Regions from separate parts of the Aeribacillus sp. FSL W8-0870 genome, predicted to be linked through region 3. Evidence: riboswitches for the same ligand, from Rfam matches in the RefSeq annotation. Region 3 holds a riboswitch; each other region holds the start of a gene.
What was found. Region 3 has a riboswitch for S-adenosylmethionine ahead of NSU02_RS16895 (2,3-diketo-5-methylthiopentyl-1-phosphate enolase). Riboswitches for the same ligand answer to the same signal wherever they lie in the genome.
Positions count from the first base shown of each region.

Region 1 (8,191 bases), 1.9 Mb from region 3:
GGTGTCGCTAATAACACGAAACCTGCCGGCTCCTACAGGCTGATGATCGTCATAAAGCACGACATGCTCGGCAAAGTCTTCATATTCATCGAGCTCAATTTCAATTGGAACGTTTTGCTCCTCTACAAACACTTTTTTTCTAACATAAAAAGCATCATTTCGTTGTTTTTCATTAATAGCTTTGACTGCCTTCATCAATCTCGTCCTTCTCCAAGCAGGAATGTTTCATAAACAGTCCATGAGCCGTTTTCTAATTGATATAAAATGTGGAATCGGTCAATCGTTTCCTCGTGTTGAATTTTTAACATTTTTAAACGGCCGAGAACGTCAGAATGTTCATCATCCGATAAATTTTGTCCGATTGTAATGTGAGGGACGAAAGCGTACTCCGGCTTCTCTTTAAATTTTCCTTGATGGAGAAGTTCATGCAATTTTGTTAATTCCGGATTTGGTTCAACTTTTAAATAAATAACGTTATTGACAGGAGCAAATGAACTGAATTTGTAGACAGAGAGTTTAAAAGGCTTCACTTGTTTCGCAATTTTTCTAAGTTCTTTCACAATATCGCCAATTTCTTTTTCGTCAGCTTCAAACGGTGCCTTCAATGTTAAATGAGGAGGGACAAGCGCATAATGCGGATCGTAACGTTTTCTATATGAGTTGGCAATGTCTTGCAGCTTTTTTGAAGGAAATAACACAATTCCGTACTTCATTTTTTTTGCCTCCTTGATATTTACTCGTATTCTTTATTATAACAACTTAAAGAATCAATTTTCATGATATAGCAAACATTTTTTTTAATATGTCTTTTAGCAGCGGCTGCCAATATGTCCAGCGGTGATCGCCGTCAAATTCTTCATAAATGCATTCGAATCCTTTATGTACCATTTGTTCATGAAGTTTTTGATTGATTGTATAAAAATCTTTTATTTTCCCATCAGTCGTTTTTACAGCCGTTTCCTGTTTCCCGATTTGATGATAAATAAATAGTAAAGAGGGCTGTGAAAAAGCATCGATCGCTTCTAACACCTTTCCATCCACATATGGTGATTGCATGATCACTTTTCCAAATGTATGCGGATAATGAAGCGCTGCCATAAGCGAAACGGTTGCAGCTAGAGAATCGCCGATAAGCGCGCGGCCTCTTCCTATTGGCAAAAGCGGAAAACGTTCTTCTAAAAATGGAATTAATTCATGAGCTAAAAAACGGATATAACTGTTGAACTGGCTTCCATCGGGATGATATTTTCTTCTTCGATCTTGAATGTCTTTATAAGGAATGCCAACGACAATCAAATCTTCAATCGTTTGCTCCTCCGTTAACTCCTCAACAAAACGCGCGATCCTTCCCAGTTTAAAATAGTCTCCGCCATCTTGAGCAATGAGAAGATGATGATGAGATAATGGAGAAAAGGAAGTCGGCAAATACATGAGCAAAGAAACTTCTTCCCCCAGCTCTTCGCTAAAAAACGTTTCTTCTTTTATAGGTGCGACTTTTTGGGCCATACCAATTCCTCCAAAATTGACTAATTACCAGTTAGGCTGGACTTCTCATTATTTTATCACTCTTTTGAAAAGTCTCCAACAAATAAAAAGGTTGACAAAATAAAAAATGCTTATATAATGATAACGACTAATCCGATAAGATAGGTAAGAATGATCATATACTGGGGGAATTACTTTGTCTGTCCAAATTGCGCATATTTCAAAAACATTTCAACATCATGGCGTCTCCCAAACGGTTCTTGACCAAATTGATTTGACTGTGCAGAAAGGAGAATTTGTTTCCATTCTTGGCCCTTCCGGCTGCGGCAAGTCGACGTTATTATCGATTGTTGCCGGGTTAACAGCCCCCACATCGGGAAAAGTGCTGGTAAACGGGAAGGAAGTAAAGGGACCTGGAAGCGACCGGGGAGTAGTGTTCCAACAGGCAGCCCTTTTTCCATGGCTGACAGTTGAGGAAAATGTCATGTTTCCGCTGAAGAAAAAAATGCCGAAGGAAGAAGCGAAAAAAAAGGCGCACGAATATTTGGCCATGGTTCAATTAAGCCAATATGCCAAGCATTCTCCGCACGAGCTTTCCGGCGGCATGCAGCAGCGCGTATCGATCGCAAGAGCTTTGGCGATGGATCCTGAGGTGCTCTTAATGGATGAGCCGTTCGGAGCGTTGGATGAGCAGACGAGATCACGGCTGCACGAAGTGTTGGAAAAAATTTGGATCGATACGAAAAAAACAATTCTTTTTGTTACGCACAGCATCCAAGAGGCATTAAAATTATCGGACCGTATTATCGTCATGGGTACAAGGCCTGGGAGAATTATTGATGAAATAGAAGTGTCTTTTCCGAGACCACGTGATGAATTTAGAAAGCAGCTTGCTGAATATGAAGAGCGCATTCAAAAGCTGTTGAAGTCAGAAATTGATAAAGTAGTGAAAGAGGAAGAAAGTTATGCAGCAGGTCGTTAAACGAATCATTTTTTATGCAGCCGCACTGGGTATATGGGAAGCAATCGTCAAGCTGTTAAATATTAAGGCTGTCGTCTTTCCGGCTCCGAGCGATATTTTTCAGGCATTGTGGAACGGTTTTGCTGATCTAACTCTTGTCTATGATTTGCTGGCAAGTTTTCAGCGGCTGGCAATCGGGCTTGTGATTGCTCTTATTCTTGGAACAGTGTTAGGCGTCGTTTTTGCAAAATCGAAAGTAATTGATGATACCATTGGCTCTTTAATTTTGCCGTTGCAAAGCGTGCCGAGCATCGTTTGGCTGCCTCTAGCCATCATCTGGTTCGGTTTAAATGAAAAAGCGATCATTTTTATTGTCGTGCTCGGTGGAACGCTTGTGATGACATTGAATATGCGGACAGGGATTAAAAGCGTTCCTCCAATATATACAAATGCGGCAAGGACAATGGATTACAGCGGATTTTCTCTGTTTACACACGTGATTTTTCCAGCAGCCATCCCGCATGCAGTAACTGGTGCAAGGCTTGCTTGGGCGTTTGGGTGGAGAGGCCTGATGGGTAGCGAGCTGTTAAGCACCGGCCCGGGTTTAGGCTATACGTTAAAATTCGCATCAGATTTTGGCGATATGGCGTTAGTGATGGGCATTATATTTATCATTGCCTTAATTGGAATTTTAGTAGATTTAGTTTTTTTCAGCAGAATTGAAAAGAAAGTGATGAAAAAATGGGGATTGCTTGAACAATAAAGGAGGAAGTTGAGATTATGAAGAGAAAAGGTTTGCTGCTATCATTTATCACCTTGTTGTTAATTGGGATTTTATCTGCCTGCGGAGCCGGCGGAGGGAATGAGGCATCAGGAAAAGAGAAAAGCGGAAAAAATAAAGTAGTCATCGGCTATTTCCCAAATATTGACCATGTTCCGGCGATGATTGCGAAGGAAAAGGGCTACTATGAAGAAGCGCTAGGGGATCAGGTAGAGATTGAATATAAAACTTTTCCGGATGGCGGTGCTTTTATGACAGCGTTGAAAACCGGCGAAATTGACGCCGGGCTTGTCGGTCCAGCTCCTGTCATGAATAACTATTCTAATGGTGCAGACGTGAAAATTATTGCCGGTGCGTCATCTGGGGGTACTGTCGTCGTAGCAAGCAAAAAAAGCGGAATCGAAAGCTTAGATGATATTCATAATAAAACATTCATTACTCCTGGTGTCGGCTGCACTCACGATGTCCAATTTGAAACGTACTTGCAAGATTACGACATTGCTTCATCAAGAATCGGCGGCACATTAAAGCATACAACTGGAAACCCGGCACAATATCAAGCTTTCTTTGAATCGGGAAAAGTGGATTTAGCCGCTGTGCCTGAGCCTTGGGCTTCATTATTAATAAAAGACGGGGCGAAAGTGATTGTCGATACGAAAGATATCGCCTATGGCACAACGCTTCCGAACACTGTTTTAGTGACGAGCAACAAATTTATTAAAGAAAATAAAGATTTAGTTCAAAATATTGTCAAAGCCCACAAAAAAGCAGTCGACTTCATCAATAAAAACAAAGAGGAAGCACGCGATATTGCCATTCAATCGATTAAAGAAATAACAAATCAAGAGCTTGACCCAGAAATTATCGACAGCGCTTGGGAACGTGTCCGCTATACAACCGAAGTGGATGAAAAAGTTCTTCAAGACTTTTCTAACTCTTCTTATGACTTGAAATTTTTAAAAGAAAAACCGGATCTTAAAGGTCTTGTAGATACAAGCTTTTTGAATTAAGCAATAAACCCCCTATACAGAAGCTTTTTGATATTATGCGGCTTCTGGATAGGGGGGTTATTTTGTTGATGTAAATTCAAGATGAAGCAGTTGTTAAAACAGGGCTTATCCCAAAAGTTGTTTATGACTATGCCTGTATATTGGGATTCTGTTGTTGTGAGAGCTTTTTATTCAAATCGCTCGAATAAGCTCCCGTTTTTTCACATTGTTTGGAGCTGTCCAGAAAGTCAAAATCCATTGAAAACGAAAGATTATAAACATTGATATATCAACATTTCTAAAACATTAAAGGGGCGTCTATAAGCCGGAAAATCGACTTATTAGACAGCGCCTATATGAATTTCAATTTCTCCATTTGGGCCGTATTTTTCAAAATCATATGTGTAAGCACGCTCTACTTAAACCAGTTTCTTCTTGCTTCCAAATCTTACTCCAAGTTTTAAAAATGCCTTGTTCGTCCGTTTTATCTACTTGAAAAACTTTATTTTCATGTTCCTCGGGATTTCAATTAAAAGCTTCCCCATTATTTTCTTCAATTGCAATGCTTAATAAATAATCTCCTCTGTAGTCGCTTTCATAATCATAATAAATTCCGTACACATTGTTTTGATGATGTTCCAGTTTTTAGAAAGCGTTTTCTCACATAATTTTGATTTGCCCCATCATTTGCTCGTCATGAAAATTATTGGTTCGTATGCTGTCGATTATATACAGCATCATAAACAGTCTTTCCTTTCCATAATATTGATAAAAAAGAGAAGGCGCATCAGTAAAGAATGTTCAGCAAATTTTCCAACGGCACGTTTATGTTCATCTTTTTTGCTTCCCAGCTTCACCTGCAAAACAAATATCGCATCTTCGTTTTCTGTTCAGTTGCTTTATGGAGTACGGGTTCGTTTGACAGAAGTTGGCGAAAAATTTATCAAACGATTAGTTTGCCAATTCAATCGTTTCATTCACTGTTTATTAAATACTCTTAAAATTTTCCAATTCCTCTAAAGAAGATCACCTCGTTCACAATTTTTCTCCAAATACGACAGCTTCCGAATTGAATATTTATATTTTAAAATCTATTAAAATTTGAGAAGCCTCAGGGGAAAATAAAACCACTTCATTGAAATGATGGAGGATCAAAGGTGATCCATACAAAAAAATTTCCCTTTTGGCTTTCGCAAAAAAACATTTCAAGAATCGACGGATTATTTAAAGAAAGTTCTTATTTTTCTTTAGTTTTACTGAAAATAAATCAAAGTTATCGGAATTGTTGGCAGGAAACGTCTTGAATTTTTTTTAAAACTGAGGTAAAGTTATACCTATCAAAAGTTCATATCGGAATTCTTATCGAGAGAGGCGGAGGGAACTGGCCCGAAGAAGTCTCAGCAACCGGTACAAGGACGGCGGCATGATAACCTTTGTACCAAGGTGCTAAATCCAGCAAGCATTTTGCCGTAAGATATGCTTGGAAGATAAGAAGGAGCCAAACAATAAACGCCTTCTTCTTATGAAGAGGGCGTTTTATTTTTAAAGCCTCCTCTACAGGCAATGAAAGCAGCACATTTTTACTAACTAAAAAAGGAGGAAAGTCAAAGATGAATATTGAAACAGTTTTGGCCCAATTAGGAAATCGAAGTGAAGCTCTTACAGGAACAGTAAGCGCCCCCATTTATTTGTCCACAGCCTATCGGCATAAAGGAATAGGTGAATCAACAGGTTATGATTACACTCGGACAAAAAATCCAACGAGAGAGCTTGTCGAGGACGCCATAGCCAAATTGGAGGGAGCCGATCAAGGATTTGCATTTTCTTCCGGAATGGCAGCGATTCAGACGATTATGGCTTTATTTAAAAGTGGAGATGAACTGATCGTTTCAAAAGATTTATATGGCGGGACATACCGCTTGTTTGAAGAAGAGTGGCGCAAATACGGTCTTTCCTTCCACTATGACGATTTTACGTCTCGCGAATATACGGAATCATTAATAAACGAAAATACTAAAGCGATTTTTCTAGAAACCCCCACTAATCCGCTTATGCAGGAAACATCGATTTCCTCGTTGGCGGAATTGGTCCGGAAGCACAATTTGCTGCTGATCGTTGACAATACGTTCTACACACCTGTTTTGCAGCGTCCGATTGAAGAAGGAGCGCATATCGTGATTCACAGCGCAACGAAATATTTAGGCGGTCACAACGATGTCCTTGCCGGCCTGGTCTGTGCAAAAGGGAAAGAAATTTGCGAAAAATTAGCCATGCATCAAAATGCAATTGGTGCGGTATTATCTCCTTTTGATTCGTGGCTGCTGCTTAGAGGAATGAAAACTTTATCATTGAGAATGGCCAAACATCAGGAAAATGCAAGGGAGCTGGCGGCATATTTAAAAGAGCTTCCTGAAATTGATGATGTATTATATCCTGGCAGAGGCGGAATGCTTTCCTTCCGTGTGAAAAAAGAAGAATGGGTCAACCCGTTTTTGCAGAATCTGAAATTAATCTGTTTTGCGGAAAGCCTTGGAGGGGTAGAAAGCTTTATAACGTATCCAGCTACCCAAACACATGCGGATATTCCGGAAGAAATCCGAATTCAAAACGGTGTATGCAACCGGCTTCTCCGTTTTTCTGTAGGGATTGAAAGCGTGGAGGATTTGAAGGAAGATCTCAAGCAGGCATTGCAAGCAGCTGCGAAAGGGGATTTACTAAATGCATGACCAATGGAGCTTTCAAACAAAATTGATTCATAATAAACATAAGGTTGACCCGACAACCGGTGCTGTCAGCGTGGCGATTCAGCAAGCGTCAACGTTCCATCAGCAAACATTGGATGAATCTCCTGAATTTGACTACAGCCGTTCAGGAAATCCAACACGAAAAGCGTTGGAAGAGGCGATTGCCGAACTGGAAGGCGGAGTGAGAGGCTTTGCGTTTGCTTCTGGAATGGCCGCTATATCAACAGCTTTTCTTTTACTTTCTTCCGGTGATCATGTTTTGGTCACAGAAGATGTGTACGGCGGAACATACCGGATCGTTGCCGATGTTTTATCGCGCTTTGGCATTGAATATACGTTTGTCGACATGACGGACCTTGATGCCGTAAAAGCAAATATACGTCCGAACACAAAAGTGATTTACATTGAAACGCCCTCGAATCCGCTGTTAAAAGTGACGGACATTCGAGCAATTGTGAAGCTTGCAAAAGAAAACGGCTGTTTAACATTTGTTGATAATACATTTATGACTCCGGCTTTGCAAAGGCCTCTCGATTTAGGGGCCGATATTGTTTTACATAGTGCAACAAAATTTTTGGCAGGTCATAGCGACTGTTTGGCAGGACTGGCAGTTGTGAAGGATGAAAAGCTTGGCGAAGAGCTTTACAAGCTTCAAAATGCCTTCGGCGCTGTTCTCGGCCCGCATGATTGCTGGCTTGTATTAAGAGGGTTAAAAACACTTCATGTGCGGCTGGATCAATCCGTCAAAACAGCTTCTCAATTAGCAGAATTTTTGAAAAAGCACCCTGCCATTAAAAAAGTGTACTATCCGGGTCTTCACGATCACCCAGGGTCAGATATTCATTTGCGGCAAAGTGTCAACGGTGGAGCGGTTTTATCGTTTGAACTAGAAGATGAAAAAGCGGTCAAGATTCTTGCTGATCATGTTCAGCTGCCTGTTTTCGCGGTCAGCCTTGGTGCAGTTGAATCGATCTTGTCGTATCCAGCTAAAATGTCCCATGCCGCGATGCCGAAAGAAGAACGGATCAAAAGAGGGATAACCGATGGTCTTCTTCGATTAAGCGTAGGACTAGAAAATTTTGAAGACTTAAAAAATGATTTGGAGTCTGGTCTTTCTACTGTTTTGGCCTATCAATAAATTTTTTCTTACCTTAATAGAAGACAGGGAGATGTCGAATACCGACAATTCCTGTCTTTTTTGTGCGCCCGGCATGGGTGTAATCTATAGGGT
Region 1 covers NZ_CP150165.1:1,254,027-1,262,217, forward strand. Annotated here, with positions in the region: gene NSU02_RS06115 (GNAT family N-acetyltransferase) at 1-195, opposite strand, end outside; gene NSU02_RS06120 (YjcG family protein) at 195-713, opposite strand; gene NSU02_RS06125 (esterase family protein) at 775-1,506, opposite strand; gene NSU02_RS06130 (ABC transporter ATP-binding protein) at 1,682-2,467, shown strand; gene NSU02_RS06135 (ABC transporter permease) at 2,451-3,209, shown strand; gene NSU02_RS06140 (aliphatic sulfonate ABC transporter substrate-binding protein) at 3,227-4,237, shown strand; SAM riboswitch class I at 5,573-5,710, shown strand; gene NSU02_RS06145 (methionine biosynthesis PLP-dependent protein) at 5,827-6,942, shown strand; gene metC (cystathionine beta-lyase) at 6,935-8,098, shown strand.
Region 1: linked by a shared signal. The riboswitch ahead of NSU02_RS06145 (methionine biosynthesis PLP-dependent protein) and the one ahead of NSU02_RS16895 (2,3-diketo-5-methylthiopentyl-1-phosphate enolase) in region 3 are both predicted to bind S-adenosylmethionine.

Region 2 (8,191 bases), 1.7 Mb from region 3:
AGTTAGAAAGAGAAAATGAGCGCTTACGTGCGGAGAATCTATTTTTAAAAAAGTTAGAGGAAATCGAAAGGAGGTGAAAGTAAACCAAATCCGTTTTGAAGACAAGTATATCGCAATCCGGGAACTTCATGAGAAAGAAAACTAAGCATAATCTTATATGTGAAATCGCCGGTATTTCACGAGCTGCTTACTATAAGTGGTTAAAACGTTTTCCCTCAACATGTTGCAGAAAATATATTGAATCGTGAATTTACAGCGGAAAAGCCAAGTGAAAAATGGGTAGCTGATGTCACAGAATTAAAATAGGTTCATCAAAGAGAGCCTATTTAAGTGCTATTCTTGATCTATATGATGGATCAATTGTGAGCGATGTTTTAGGACATTCCAATCATCATCATCTTGTATTCAAAACGTTGGATCAAGCCACCGTACTTTTAAAAGGAGAGCATCCACTTATTCATAGTGACCGTGGGTTCCAATATACCTCTCATGGTTTTAAACGTAGGATAGACCAAGCAGGGATGACACAAAGTATGTCAAGAGTAGGCAGATGCATTGATAATGGGCCAATGGTATCTTTTTGGGGAACGCTTTAAATGCGAGAAGTATTATTTACATAAGTATCAGACATTTAAAGAATTAGCTCTTGCGATGGATGAGTACAACCGCTTTTATCATTATGAAAGGTATCAAAAAAGATTAAGCGGCTTTAGCCCCATGGAATATAGAGCTAAAGCCGCTTAGGTATATTTTTATTATTTCTACAGTCTACTTGACAGGGGACAGTTCAAAGCCGATAGCCGAAAGTAAGTAATTTTTTTATATGATTGGACCGCCAAGTTCTTCAATTTCCTTCGGAACGTTCGAGAATTTTTTGAAGTTCTCTTTGAATGCTTTTGCTAATTCATACGCTTTTTGTTCATAAGCGTTTTTATCACTCCATGTTTTAATAGGCTGTAAAACTTCATCAGGCACTCCTGGAACATGAGCAGGAATCGCCAGCCCGAAAATAGGGTCTTTTACAGTTTCCACCTCATCGAGTTCGCCTTCCAATGCTGCCTGAACCATGGCTCTTGTATAAGCAAGTTTAATTCGTTTTCCTACTCCGTATTCTCCGCCGGTCCACCCTGTATTGACTAAAAATACTTTCACATCATGTTCTTCGATTTTTCTTCCGAGCATTTCAGAGTATCTTGTAGCTGGAAGCGGAAGAAATGGTGCGCCAAAGCATGTGGAGAACGTTGTTTTAGGGGAAGTAATACCCCTTTCCGTTCCAGCAAGCTTGCTCGTATAACCGCTTAAGAAATGATACATAGCCTGTTCTTTCGTTAATTTGCTTATTGGCGGTAGAACACCGAACGCATCAGCTGTTAAAAAAATAATAGTGTTAGGGTGACCCGCAATGCTCGGTTTAGCAATATTGTCAATCGCTTCAATTGGATAAGCCGCACGGGTGTTTTCTGTTAATAAGGAGTTGTCATAATCAGGAATTCGTGTCGATTCATCAACCACAACGTTTTCCAAAACGGAACCGAATCGAATCGCGTTATAAATTTGAGGTTCTTTTTCTTCAGACAAACCGATGCATTTTGCATAACAGCCGCCTTCAATATTAAAAATACCAGATGAAGACCAGCCGTGTTCATCATCACCAATTAATCGGCGTTTTGGATCGGCGGAAAGTGTTGTTTTGCCTGTTCCCGATAAACCGAAAAAGAGCGCGACATCGCCTTCTTGACCGACATTGGCGGAGCAGTGCATTGAAAATATATCTCTTTCTGGAAGCAGGAAGTTCATGACGGAAAAGATAGACTTTTTCATCTCGCCTGCATATTCAGTTCCGCCGATCAGGATTATTCTCTTTTCAAAAGAAATAATGATAAATGCTTCTGAGTTCGTTCCATCCACAGCTGGATCTGCTTTAAAGGAAGGAGCGGAAACAATCGTAAACGGATTTTTATGCTCCTTTAAATCGTCTTGGCTTTTCGGACGGATAAACAGTTGGCGAGCAAATAAATTTTGCCACGCCAATTCATTGACCACTTGAATTGGAAGACGATATTTTTTGTCAGCTCCGGCAAATCCGTTAAAAACATAAATTTCATCTCTATTTTTTAAATATTGTATGACTTTTAAGTACAGTTTTTCAAAAACTTCTGATGAAATTGGCTTGTTGACGGGTCCCCAATCAATTAAATGCTTGACAGAATCTTCTTCAACGATGAATTTATCTTCTGGTGACCGGCCGGTATATTTGCCTGTTGTAACCGAAACTGCACCTGTATTTGTTAAAAAACCTTCTTTCCTAGCTAAAACTTTTTCTACAAGTCGTGCGACTGGTAAATTATGATATGCATTTGGTCCGCTGATCAACGAAGCTAATTCATTTGATACATCTACAATATTCATATACATACCATCCTTTTTTTGCATATTTGAAATGGTTTTATAGAAATAGTATAACACATTCGCAAAAATAATCCATCCTATTTATCGATTTCTGAAAATAATGTTTTTACTATATATTTTGCCTTCATTTTTGGGCATCATACGAATCATGATTGATCAGCTGATACTGAAATAATGGATATCAGATGATTTGGAAAATTACAGAGAAGCTTTATTTATTGTTGACAAGTACTTTTTTGCTCCTGTATGATATACATTTGAACGGATACTCTTATCCCGAGTTGGCGGAGGGACAGGCCCTATGAAGCCCAGCAACCGGCTCGTTGAAAGAAGACAGTAGAATATGGCTTTCAAAATCCCGGTATTCTATGGACATACAACATGATGCGAAAGAATTCCATATTCATAGACGAGCAATGGTGCTAACCTGATGCAAGGTTATATCCTTGAACGATAAGAGTGAAAGGCAATGATGTTTATAACAACCTTTCCTCTGGCAGGGAAGGTTTTTTCTATGTATAAGAGAAATCTCGTTTAGCCAAGTTTTTCTTATCGTACGAAATATTTTGATATGTTTACAATAGTGGCGAGGGAATGAGTTCCGTGTCAATGACAAGGAGTGTAGCACTCCATAAACATCATTTTAAGTTTGAGGAGGAAGCAGTAAATGACAAAAAAGCGCCGTCTGTTTACATCTGAATCCGTAACGGAAGGGCATCCGGACAAAATTTGCGACCAAATTTCAGATGCGATTTTAGATGCCATTTTAGAAAAAGATCCGAACGCACGTGTAGCTTGCGAAACATCTGTCACCACCGGACTTGTATTAGTCAGTGGAGAAATTACGACAAGCACGTATGTGGATATACCAAAAATTGTGCGAGAAACGGTCAAAGAGATCGGCTATACGAGAGCTAAATACGGTTTTGATGCTGAAACTTGTGCTGTTTTAACATCAATTGATGAGCAATCACCCGATATTGCTGCAGGGGTGGATAAAGCTTTAGAAGCGAGAGAAGGACAAATGACTGATGAAGAAATTGAAGCGATTGGCGCTGGAGATCAAGGGTTAATGTTCGGTTTTGCATGCAATGAAACGAAGGAATTAATGCCTCTCCCGATTTCCATTGCCCATAAGCTTTCACGCCGGCTTACAGAAGTTAGAAAAAGCGAAGAAATTCCTTATTTGCGTCCGGACGGAAAGACGCAAGTTACGGTAGAATATGATGAAAATGAACAGCCGGTTAGAATTGACACAATTGTCATATCGACTCAACACCATCCGGAGGCAACTTTAGAACAAATTAAGCAGGATATTAAAGAAAAAGTAATTGATCCGGTTGCTCCAAAAGAACTGATCGATGAAGAAACAAAATATTTCATCAACCCTACCGGACGTTTCGTTATTGGCGGACCACAAGGAGATGCAGGATTAACGGGACGAAAAATCATTGTCGATACTTACGGAGGCTATGCGCGCCATGGCGGAGGAGCTTTCTCAGGAAAAGATCCGACGAAGGTAGACCGATCTGCAGCTTATGCGGCTCGTTACGTAGCGAAAAATATTGTCGCAGCCGGACTTGCAGACAAATGCGAGGTTCAGCTGGCCTATGCAATTGGTGTGGCGAAACCTGTCTCTATTTCTGTTGATACGTTCGGTACTGGCAAAGTAAGCGAAGATGTTTTAGTTGAATTAATTCGCAATAACTTTGATTTGCGCCCAGCTGGCATTATAAAAATGCTTGACTTGCGCCGCCCGATTTACAAACAGACAGCTGCTTACGGTCATTTCGGACGCAACGATCTAGATTTGCCATGGGAACGCACAGATAAAGCGGAAGCTTTGCGCGAACAAGCTCATCAATATTTGTAAAATAAAAAAGGTGTCCAATGCGATGCATGCATTAGACACCTTTTTGCTTTTATGGTCCGAATGCGACAAAACAGATGGTGCCTGCTGAAGCTCCTAGAACTATTCCCGCCAGCACATCTGAAGGGTAGTGTAGGCCAAGAAAAATTCTTGATAGTGCCACACTGAATGCGAGAGGAAGCAAAATCCATGTTAAGGCTGGAAAAAAGAGCAAAAATGGTGTAGCCACTGAAAATACAGCTGTCGTATGTCCAGAAGGAAATGAATGGTCAGTTAACGGATTTTCTAACATTTTTGTTTCAAATAATGTAAGATAAGGCCGTCTGCGTGGATAAATTCTTTTCACAATGAAAACCGGAATATGACTGAAAAAAAGAGCAGCTGAACTTGCCAAGGCAACAGTTTTTACAGGTTCATTAAAAAATAACATCAGCATTAAACATGTTGCAATTGAAAAAACAGCCCCTCCTAAATGAGTAATATACCGAAAATAAACATTCAGTCCTTTTCGTTCAAAATGCGAATTAATCAGTTTGAACAACTTGCACTCAAATTGGTAAAGCTGATTCAGCAGTCTGCCCATGTTAAAGTTCCTCTTTTCAAAAAGCAAAAATTCTTATAAAAAATTTTCTCTCATATTTATGTAAACTTCAACAAATCTAATAAAAATTTTACAAAATTTTAAAAATACATGAAGCTGCCCGGTAAAGAATGACATTTGAAAGAGAAAGTTTTAAAATGTTTTTATAAGCAATTTATATGTTGTTCATACGAGCAATATTTTTATAATATTGAGCTTTTTCGATATACTCGCGACGGATGCGTTCCATATCTTGAAGATCTTCTTCTGTTAATTCTCTAATCACTTTGGCGGGTCTTCCGAATGCTAAAGTTTTCTCAGGTATCTTTTTGCCTGGCGGGACAAGACTGCCTGCACCGACAAAAGCGCCTTTTCCGATTTCTGCTCCATCCAGAATAATCGAACCCATTCCAATTAGAGCTCCTTTCCGCACAATCGCACTATGGAGCAGAACTTGATGGCCGACGGTTACATCATCTTCAATAATTAACGGTTTATTTGGGCTCTGGTGCAGACAGCATTGGTCTTGAATATTGACCCGATTTCCAATAATAGTTGGGGCGACGTCACCGCGAATAACCGTCTGAAACCAAATGCTTGATTCATCTCCTATTTGAACATCGCCGGTGATTGTGACAAAATCAGCTATATAAGCCGAATCGCTAATTATAGGTTTTTTGTCTTTATATGGATAAATAACCATGGGAACCATCCTTTTCTTTTTTTCATATTATAACAAATTTTCCGCCATGTTCGGAAAGGAGTTAATTATGTGGAAATGGGTAAGTTCTAGTCCTAAAGCTGCGATTGTCATCATTCATGGAGCTTTAGAACATCATGGACGTTACAAATGGCTGATAAAAAAGTGGCAAACAAACGGGTACCATGTTGTTATGGGGGATTTGCCAGGACAAGGAAATTCATCCTCCAGACGGGGACATGTCCAATCGTTTGATGAATATATTGATGAAGTTGACCGTTGGATCAGGGAGGCTCAATCTTTCCAATTGCCGCTTTTTTTGCTGGGGCATAGCATGGGCGGTTTAATAGCCATACGTACGCTGCAGAGAAATAAAATTCCGTTAAACGGGGTCATTTTATCTTCGCCATGTTTAGGAATTTTGCAAAAACCGAGTAAAGCGCTCGATCTTTTGGCAAAAGGATTAAATATTTTCGCGCCTAGGGTACGCTTTGATTCCGGTTTGACAGTTGAGATGGCAACGAGAAATAAGGAAACTCAAGACATAAACAGAAACGACTCCCTTTACGTAAGAAAAGTTTCTGTGCGCTGGTACAGAGAGCTTCTTCATGCTATTGAACTAGCATTTCAGCAGCTTCCGCAGTTTCCAGATGTCCCTCTTTTCGTCATGCAGGGAGGAGAAGACAAAATTGTTGATAAATCAGCAGTTCAAAAATGGTATAGTCAGTTGAATCTCACGAAAAAGAGCTATAAAGAATGGGAAGGACTATATCACGAAATTTTTAATGAACCGGAAAGAGAACTTGTTTTTCAAGATGCGTTGAGATTTACAGAAAGCCATTTAACATAAACACTGGAATTTTACAATGAAGAGGTGAGTTGATCTTTGAGTATACCTGAACACCCTATCAGCCTTATGTCAAGAGTTTATAGGGAAATTCTTCCGACCGTCCATTATTACTTAGATGGGTGGAAAAAAAAGGCTGAGGAAATACCGAATCCTGAATTGAGAAAGCAGGCGCTTGCAAGCATAAATACGAAGGCATTTCATTGCGAAGGAGGAAGCATTTTAGCGCTTTTGTCGAACTCTCATATAGAGGAATGCATAGAGTTTATCGTTGCTTATCAAACGATTAGCGATTACTTGGATAATTTATGCGACAGAAGCACTTCTTTTGATCCGGAAGATTTCCGCATGCTGCACCAATCAATGAAGGATGCGCTGTCGATTCATGCAGAATTAAAAAATTACTACCAATTTCGTGAGGACCAAGATGACGGCGGATATTTAAAAGAGCTTGTCATGACATGCCAAAGAATGCTGAGCCAATTGGAGAACTATCCGGTTATAGCTGGCTATTTGATGGAGCTTTGCGAATATTATTGTGAACTGCAAGTACATAAGCATGTAATAGAAGAGGAAAGAGTGCCAAGGCTAGTACAGTGGTTCGAACAATATAAATCTTCCCTCCCGGATATGCGGTGGTATGAATTTTCTGCCTGCGCTGGATCGACATTGGGCATTTTTTGTTTAGTCGCCTATGCATTTCAGCCCAGCTTTAACGAAGCGATTGCCAAAAAAATTAAAGACGGTTACTTTCCATATGTGCAAGGGCTTCACATTTTATTGGATTACTTTATTGATCAAGAGGAGGATCAATTGGAGGGCGATTTAAATTTTTGCAGTTTTTATGAAAGCACATCAGAAATGATGGAACGATTAGCTCATTTTGTACATGAAGCGGACAAAAATTTAAAAGGTATTCCGAACGAAAATTTTCATAAATTAATTAACCGCGGATTGCTCGGCATTTATTTATCTGATGACAAAGTATTAGTACATAAAGATTTAGGAAAGCTGGCTAAAAAATTAATAAAAAAAGGAGGAACAACCTCCGTTTTCTTTTATGTGAATGCTAGGGCATATCGAACGTTCCGAAAATGGAATTTGATTAAATCTTCTTGATGGATAAAGCTGGCCGGGATATTATTCCCGGCTATTTTGCTTGTGCGCCCGGCATGGGTGTAATCTATAGGGTGAAAGTCCCGAGCTGCGAAGGCAGAAGTAGCAGTTAGCTTAACGCAAGGGTGTCCGTGGTGACGCGGAATCTGAAGGAAGCGAGCGGCAAACTTCCGGTCTGAGGAACACGAACTTCATATGAGGCTAGGTATCACTGGGTGAGTTTGCAAGACAAAACAAAGCCCTTTCTGCCGAAGGTGATACAGAGTAAATGAAGCAGATGGATGGAAGGAAAGATTACACTCTTACCCGGGGAGGTCTGGCTGGCACGCCAAGTAACCTTGGTAACCTATCTAGTGATAGATAGCTGAACAGTCAGAAGTCAGCAGAGGTCATAGTATTAGTTGGTCTAGAACAACTAAGAAGGACCGAACAATTAAGAGAGAATAGCCCTTGGCATTCAGTGAGTCATGATGAACACAGAAAACGTAGTACCTCACTTGAGGGAGGAAGCGGTGAATCCCGTGGGAGATCTCTTGGAGGGTGGAGTGACCACTGGCATAAAGAGAACAGCTATTCACGGAAGTTATAAAGACTTGCGTCAATTATCTTAATTGAACCGCCGTATACGGAACCGTACGTACGGTGGTGTGAGAGGACGGGAGTTAATCG
Region 2 covers NZ_CP150165.1:1,066,671-1,074,861, forward strand. Annotated here, with positions in the region: partial or broken gene NSU02_RS05260 (IS3 family transposase) at 1-744, shown strand, start outside; gene pckA (phosphoenolpyruvate carboxykinase (ATP)) at 820-2,409, opposite strand; SAM riboswitch class I at 2,678-2,869, shown strand; gene metK (methionine adenosyltransferase) at 3,077-4,282, shown strand; gene NSU02_RS05275 (phosphatase PAP2 family protein) at 4,332-4,862, opposite strand; gene NSU02_RS05280 (gamma carbonic anhydrase family protein) at 5,035-5,562, opposite strand; gene NSU02_RS05285 (alpha/beta hydrolase) at 5,630-6,409, shown strand; gene NSU02_RS05290 (tetraprenyl-beta-curcumene synthase family protein) at 6,446-7,525, shown strand; gene NSU02_RS05295 (class I SAM-dependent methyltransferase) at 8,185-8,191, opposite strand, start outside.
Region 2: linked by a shared signal. The riboswitch ahead of metK (methionine adenosyltransferase) and the one ahead of NSU02_RS16895 (2,3-diketo-5-methylthiopentyl-1-phosphate enolase) in region 3 are both predicted to bind S-adenosylmethionine.

Region 3 (8,191 bases):
GGAATATACGCCATTTCCGAGTGATCTGGCAGGAAAAGAACTAGAAGAGGTGCTGGCCCTTTACCGGCAAAGTGAGGGATTACAATCGCCACAAAAGCCGAAAGCGAAGAAGTTGATGGAATTGGCCCAACACTCCATTGGCGTAACGGAAGGACAACAGATGGCCCGTATCGAAATTGCCACGCTTGTCCGCCGGTACCGCCAACTGGAAGAAGAAATCGAGGCACTGACAGAGCAGCTGATCGAACTCGTACAGACATCGGTCGAGTACGAATGGTTGAAGACCGTTCCGGGCTTAGGCGATGCGACCATCGTAGAATTGTTATCAGAGATCGGGAGTTTCTCCCATTATCAGGATCCGCGGCAGCTTATCAAATTAGCGGGCCTGACGCTGCGGGAACATTCCTCCGGCCAACACAAAGGGCAAAAACGGATCTCCAAGCGTGGAAGAAGGCGGTTGCGCGCCCTTCTGTTCCGGGTGATGATGCCGATGATCCGCCACAACGAAGCGTTTCGGCAGCTGCACGACTATTACACGGCACGTCCTGATAATCCGTTGCGGAAGAAGCAATCGATTGTGGTGTTATGCGGAAAATTATTGAAGGTATTGCACGCTGTATGTACGAAGCACCAAGCGTTCGATGCGAAGCGAATGATGCAGGACATCTTTGGCCTCGAAACGGCTGCTTGATGCCTATAGTCTCGATTCTCTAGACAACAAGGATGACACGGAGAAGCTGGCGCGATATCATCCATTCGACCTTGAGTCCCTAAAGGAGCTTAGCCGGCCTCTGCCTGATGACTAGACCGAACGAAGGAATGTAGGCACAAGGATGCCAAGAGACATGGGAGGGTTCGTCATCATCAGCGATGCAGAGATCCACGGTGCATCCCATACGCTTCCCCCACTACAACCAAATTTAACCAGTAGTGGCCGCGAAGCGTACCCAGTCAATGTAAGATATACACATATTTAAGAAATAATGTTAGAAACTTTGTCGAAAAATATTTTTTTGACACCCCTGAAACGGCTACAACCGTTGATATATCAACATTTATAGAGGGAGGGCTGTCAAGAAAAACTCGACAGCCTAAAATTAAATCCAGATTTTAATTAACAAACTGTAGATGAGCAAATTCACTAACATAAATTTACATCCGAACAAAAAAGGAGACATGAACCCGATTCCTTGATTAGAATAGATGTGTCACCAAACCATTCTCAAGGAGGTTCATGTCTCATGAATAGACTACCACATCACCAAGGAATCGACAAGTTTTTCGCAATGTTGGGGCTGGCCCTTTATTTCTCTAAGCCGGTCATGAAGCATCTCGTTCATATTATCGATGCGCTGACAACGAAAGGATTTGTGGGAACCTTGACCGATCTGCATCATGAGAGCTTTCATCCCAACCATCGAACGACACTGAGCCATTTTTTCACGAAAAGCCCTTGGGATGAAGAAATCTTGCTTCGCAAACTCCAGCAGTGGATGCTTCGTCATGTGGAACGAACGGCCAAGCGAAAGAATCACCCCATTTTTGTTTCGATCGATGATACGATCTGCCGAAAAACGAAGCCTTCGTCACAGGCGAAACACGCTATTGAAGGGTGTAATTGGCATTATTCTCACGCGGACAAAAAGTCGATTTGGGGACACTCTCTCGTCTGGCTCATGGTTCATACGATGACGCAAGCCTTTCCCTTTGCGTTTCGCCTCTACGACAAGGCGGATGGGAAAAGCAAGGGTCAATGGGCCATCGAGATGCTTTCTTCTTTGGATGTGCACGGTTCTGTTTATGTGCTGATGGATTCTTGGTACCCATCGAAAACACTCGTGGAAGCCTGCCTGAAAAAAGGATTCCACGTCATTGCGATGCTCAAGACGAATCGGGTTCTTTATCCAAAAGGCATCGCCATCCAAGCCAAACAGTTTGCCCGCTATATCGAACCGAACGACACCCATCTCGTCACGGTGGGAGAAGAGCGTTATCGCGTGTATCGCTACGAGGGAGCGCTGAAAGGTCTCGATGATGCCGTTGTGTTGTTGGCTTGGAAAGCCGATCAGCCGATGACACCTGAACATCTTCACTGCGTCTTGAGCACCGACCGGGAGCTAAGCGATGAAGAGATCTTGCGCTACTATGCCCAGCGTTGGTCGATCGAATGCTTTTTTCGACAAGCGAAAGACCAGCTGAAGCTCGATGGGTACCGCGTTCGTCAACGTCGGGCGGTGAAACGGTATTGGATCTTGGTGCAACTCGCTTATGTGTACAGTATGGTCGAATCCAACAGCGATTTCTCTACCGGGCTTGACTTCCTTCGAAAGAAGAAAGGACATAGCCTCGTGGAGTTTATTTACGATGCAGCGAAACAAGATATTCCCATTGATGTCGTTAAAAAACAGCTTCATGTGGCATAAGGGGTACTCCGTTTGTCTCTTTTTACATGGTAATTATTGTAATGAAAATTGCTCAACTACAGTAACAAATTTAATTGTTTCCACCTTTAAAATTCCCTTTGCTCTTCCACCTTTAGCATTTCCTTTTCTATAACGTCTACCAATTTTTTAGTACTATACATATATAGCACTAACTCTTTATCCCCATCTTCAATGTGGATTTCAGCTTGAACCCTTATTTTTGATGGCTTTCCTTTATAGATAACATCGAAAGTTCCAAACTCTTTGATCTCATTGTCTTCATTCATTTTATCTATTTCAGATATTTCAGATAGAATCATGTTGATTTCTTCTTGAGTCAAGCCTGAATCTAAAATTGAGTTTGATAAATGGTTTAAAAAGGGTTCTATCTCTTCAAGATCAAAATTCATTCCTGCAGCATAACGTGCTTCTTTGTATTTAGTAACTTTATTCCAAAAATTAATCATAAAAATAGGTTCCTCCTATCAAATGTTTAATTTTCAGGTTTAATTCTAGAATATAAAACATCATGTTCTTTAATTGATCGATCCTCGTTTTTAATTAAATCATCCGTTCCAGTAAATAACATATAACATCCTTTCCTTACATACGATTCACTTATTCCTAGCAATTTAGCTAATTTGTAATTCGAGAAATCAGGATTCAACTCAATTGCTTGTCTAAGTTTTTCTAAGTTCTTATCCGTTTTATTGCGCTGTTCTTTTAAATACTCCTCACGGCTTTTTACGCCCATTTCCCGGCGTTTTTGTTTCCTTCTCCGCTTTTCATTCGCATCTATAATCGTGCTTAAATGGCGTTGTTCGTCCTCTGTTATATCTAACCATTCAATTAATTTTTTATTGCTGATATTATATCCAGCGCCAGGATACCCTTTTTCTCTGGCTATTCGGTTTGCTTCTTCGTTATTCCGTGCATAATAGGCCTTTTCAGCGCTTCTGGTGGATCTTCTTAAAGGCTCATTAAACTGTAAATTAAACGTTAGCGTTTGTTTTAAGGCTTCTTCTGGATCATTCAAAAAGCAACATAACCAATAACGGTACAAGAAACAAATTGTCTCACGATAACCAGTAACGTTATAATTGCGTAATTCAACCAGTTTTTCTAAGTCTAGTAATCTAGCATGATGCGATCGGAAGACGTTAAAAAGATGTTGTACCTTCTTTTTTCGTCCTCTTTTTTTAGGCTTTCCTGTTTTGGCTCAACCTCAAGTTCCGGTAAATACCTCAAATTGTAAACTGCACCATTAAATAATTGTAGCATGCCATCAGAAAAATGTAAGCGAATTTGAATCGAATATGATGTAAAAAAGTGTTGACAGAGGGGAAGGATAGTGGCATAATCCAAGTAACCAAATAAGAATTATAAAGTTAATAATAAAACTCTTATCAAGAGCAGGTGGAGGGATGAGCCCAATGAAGCCCGGCAACCGACTCATATGATGAGCACGGTGCTAATTCTCCCAACAGAGATGTTGAAAGATAAGAAGTTGTTTTGACAAAAAACCTCTTCTTATTGAAGAGGTTTTATTTATATAAAAAAATCTGAATGAAGAGGATTGAAAAAATGGGTCACGTAACAGCAGTATACCAAATCATTGCGAAACGAGAAGATTTAGAAAAAAAAGCAGAAGGCATTGCTCTTGGATTAACGGTAGGTTCGTGGACTGATCTTCCTCTTTTAGTGCAAGAGCAGTTAAAAAAGCATAAAGGACAAGTGGTTGAAATAAAAGAAACAGGCGAGGATCCATCCTCCGGCAAAACGATTGCACAGCTTCACATTCGCTTTCCGGGAGAAAACTTTTCTAAAGACATTCCTGCCATCTTAACGACAACTTTTGGAAAATTATCACTAGATGGAGAAATAAAATTACTAGATTTGCAGTTTGACGATGAGATCTTTCGGTATTTTCCAGGTCCTCGATTTGGAATTCAGGGGATACGAGAAAAACTTGGCGTTTACGACAGACCGTTAGTGATGAGCATCTTTAAAGGTGTAATTGGACGTGATATAGATTACCTTCTTGCCCAATTGCGGGAGCAGGCTCTCGGGGGCGTCGACTTAGTAAAGGATGATGAAATACTTTTTGAAAATTCGCTCACATCATTTGAAACAAGAATAAAGGAAGGCAAAAAAGTTCTTGATAACGTGTATCAAGAAAAAGGACACCGAACTTTGTATGCGGTCAATTTGACGGGAAAAACATTTGAATTGAAAGATAAGGCAAGAAAAGCAAAAGAATTAGGTGCCGATATTTTGCTATTTAATGTTTTTACATATGGCCTCGATGTGCTGCAAGCATTAAGGGAAGATGATGAAATCGCCCTCCCGATTATGGCTCATCCGGCGTTTAGCGGATCGTTTACTTCATCCGAAAAATATGGGCTCTCTCATTCCTTATTGCTTGGAAAATTGATAAGAATTGCTGGAGCAGATTTTTCGTTGTTCCCTTCACCATATGGCAGCGTTGCATTGGAGCGTGACAAAGTTTTAAACGTGAAAGAAGAATTGGTGAAGAAATCAGTTTTAAAACCAGTTTTTCCTGTTCCATCTGCTGGCATTCACCCGGGTCTTGTTCCCATTTTAATTCATGATTTTGGAAAAGATTGTGTCATTAATGCAGGAGGCGGTGTTCACGGTCACCCGCAAGGTGCTAAAGGTGGAGGAAAAGCTTTCCGTCAAGCAGTTGACGCTGTTTCCCGGGGTGTTCCCCTTAATGAAGCAGCTGAAGACATAGAATTACAAGAAGCAATTCGGCTCTGGGGATGGAAGGAGGCACCGTCCAATTGAAGCCAGTAATATTTTGTGATTTTGATGGAACGGTGACAAAAAAAGATAACATCGTTAGCATCATGAAGCGTTTCGCTCCAAAAGAGTGGGAGCAATTGAAGGATGGCGTCCTTTCCCAGTCGATTAGTATTCAGGAAGGAGTCGGCAAGATGTTTGCACTTCTTCCATCTTCTTTAAAGGGTGACATCATTCACTATATTTTAGAAACTGCAGAAATAAGGGAAGGATTTCGCGACTTTGTTCATTATGCGAAAAACATGAACATTCCTTTATACATTGTCAGCGGCGGAATCGATTTTTTTATTAAACCGCTGTTGCAGCCTTTTGATTCTATTACCGCACTGTTTTGCAATAAAGCGGATTTTAGCGGAGAAACGATCACCATTCATTGGCCTTATACGTGTGATGAAAAATGTCCCAATCAAAATTGTGGGTGCTGCAAACCGACAATTATTCGGCAAATTGCAAATGCTGACACTCATTCCATCATCATCGGGGATTCCGTCACAGATTTAGAAGCCGCGAAGATTGCAGATACAGTTATTGCACGTGATTATTTATCAAAAAAATGTCAAGAATTTTCTATTCCTTATCAATCTTTCGAAACATTTTACGACTGTATTGACATTTTAGAGAAGACAATAAACAAAACAAATTTCATAGAAGAAAAAGGTGGCGCAAAATGAGTGTCGTTTTAACTCGTGTTCATGAGCTTGCGGAGATTAAAGAGGAGCTTGCTGCGAGGGATTGGTTTATGGGGACAAGCGGCAATTTAGCCATAAAAGTTCAAGATTCCCCGCTTCAGTTTCTTGTGACCGCAAGCGGCAAAGATAAACGAAAAAAAACGAAGGAAGATTTTTTGCTTGTTGATGGAGAAGGAAATCCTGTAGGCGCAACACATCTGAGGCCTTCGGCAGAAACGCTATTGCATTGCGAAATATATAAAAGAAGCAAAGCCGGCTGCAGCCTGCATGTACATACGGTTGCAAATAATGTCATTTCTGAACTTTATGGTGACGCTGGGAAAATTGTATTTCAAGGACAAGAACTGATAAAAGCGTTTGACCGCTGGGAGGAAGATGCAGAATTACAGATTCCGATTATTTATAATTATGCCCATATTCCTACATTAGCAAGCACTTTGGGCGATTTCGTGAAGGAGGATAAAGGGGCAGTTCTTATTCGCAACCACGGAATTACTGTATGGGGAAAAGATGGCTTTGAAGCAAAGAAAATTTTAGAAGCTTGTGAATTTTTATTTCAGTATCAGCTTGCTCTTATTCAAGCAAAAGCCGGTCTCCTTGCGAGTACAGGAGCTTTAAATAATTAAACATTTTAAGGAGGTATTTTACATGACAACGATTAAAATTCAAGGAACAAACGAAGTTATCAGCAATCAAGAGGAAGTGATTTCATTTTTAAATCAACAAGGTGTTATTTACGAGCAATGGGATATTGCCAAATTACCAGAGCATTTAAAAGAGAAATATCTTTTAAATGATGAGGAAAAACAAACGATTTTACAATCTTTTGAAAATGAAATTAAAGATATTTCAGCAAGACGCGGCTACAAAGCTTGGGATGTCATTTCTTTAGCAGATCATACGCCAAACCTTGAAGAGCTGCTGAAAAATTTTCAGCGTGAACATCATCATACAGATGATGAAGTGCGCTTTATTGTAAGCGGCCATGGAATTTTTGTTATTCAAGGACAGGACGGAAAATTTTTTGAAGTGCATCTTAATCCGGGAGACCTTATTTCTGTTCCAGAGGGCAGACGCCACTATTTCACATTAGCTGATGACCGAAAAGTTGTTGCGATCCGCATCTTTGTGTCAGAAGAAGGCTGGGTGCCTGTTTACGAAAAAGAAGAAGTAAATTAAGTTTTCAAAAAATTGATGAAAAAGCGGCTTTAAACGTTCACAGCTGCAAGCTTAACATCATCTTTTTCATATAACTGGCTGCTCTTCGGATACACGATTCATCCAGCTCAGTGAACAATGTTCCTGAATGCAAAGAAACTATGAAAAATACCACAGCGGCTGTTGACCCGGTTTTAATAGGTTTATACATTTTTGCGAAGAAGCTTGCAGCTAAAAGAGCACCACAAAAATAAGCTTGTCTTATGTTACAAGAGGATATAGTTTCACTTGAAAACCAAGTAAACACAGATAATTTATCAAGTATTATGGCGGGATGGGGAAAATCAAGAATAAATGATGCAGATTTATATTTTTGGGAAGGGGCTGTCTTAGAAAGTCAAAATCCATTGAAAACGAAACATCATAAGCATTGATATATCAACGTTTCTAAAACATTAAAGGGGCGTCTATAAGCCGGAAAATCGACTTATTAGACAGCCCCCTCTATTTAATGGATGCGGCGGCTGCTTTGGATCTAGAAATCCGAATCCATTTGGAGCATTTGCCGAAATCGGCTTTTACAAGCAGGTGACGAAGTGGTCTTGTAATAATGTCGTCCCCATATTGTGAATGGATATTATGAAAGACTCTTTTTTCGCTTTATGACAAACAAAGATAGAGGAGGGAATTTTTTTGAAGGATTTTACAACATATTTTACGATGACTGAGAAAGATGTCATCGAATATGTACAGAAAAAACTCGATATTTTTGAACAAAACGCAGAATTGGAATGCCGAGAGATTGGCGATGGCAACTTAAATTATGTATTTCGTGTCGTTGATCAAAATAGCGGCCAGTCTGTCATTATTAAACAAGCTGGTCCGGTTGCACGTATTTCAGACGCCTTTAAAGTTTCGCCAGATCGCAATCGGATTGAAAGCGAAGCATTGAAGCTGCAAGGGGAATTAGCGCCTGGATTTGTACCTAAGGTTTATTCGTATGATCCGATTATGAATTGTTGTGTGATGGATGATCTATCTGACCATGAAATTATGAGGACAGCTCTTTTAAAACATAAAAAATTTCCTTTGTTTGCC
Region 3 covers NZ_CP150165.1:3,473,417-3,481,607, reverse strand. Annotated here, with positions in the region: gene NSU02_RS16915 (IS110 family transposase) at 1-691, shown strand, start outside; gene NSU02_RS16910 (IS701 family transposase) at 1,242-2,423, shown strand; gene NSU02_RS16905 (hypothetical protein) at 2,510-2,890, opposite strand; gene NSU02_RS16900 (hypothetical protein) at 2,917-3,459, opposite strand; SAM riboswitch class I at 3,824-3,929, shown strand; gene NSU02_RS16895 (2,3-diketo-5-methylthiopentyl-1-phosphate enolase) at 4,008-5,231, shown strand; gene NSU02_RS16890 (2-hydroxy-3-keto-5-methylthiopentenyl-1-phosphate phosphatase) at 5,207-5,917, shown strand; gene NSU02_RS16885 (methylthioribulose 1-phosphate dehydratase) at 5,914-6,561, shown strand; gene NSU02_RS16880 (cupin domain-containing protein) at 6,584-7,114, shown strand; gene mtnK (S-methyl-5-thioribose kinase) at 7,787-8,191, shown strand, end outside.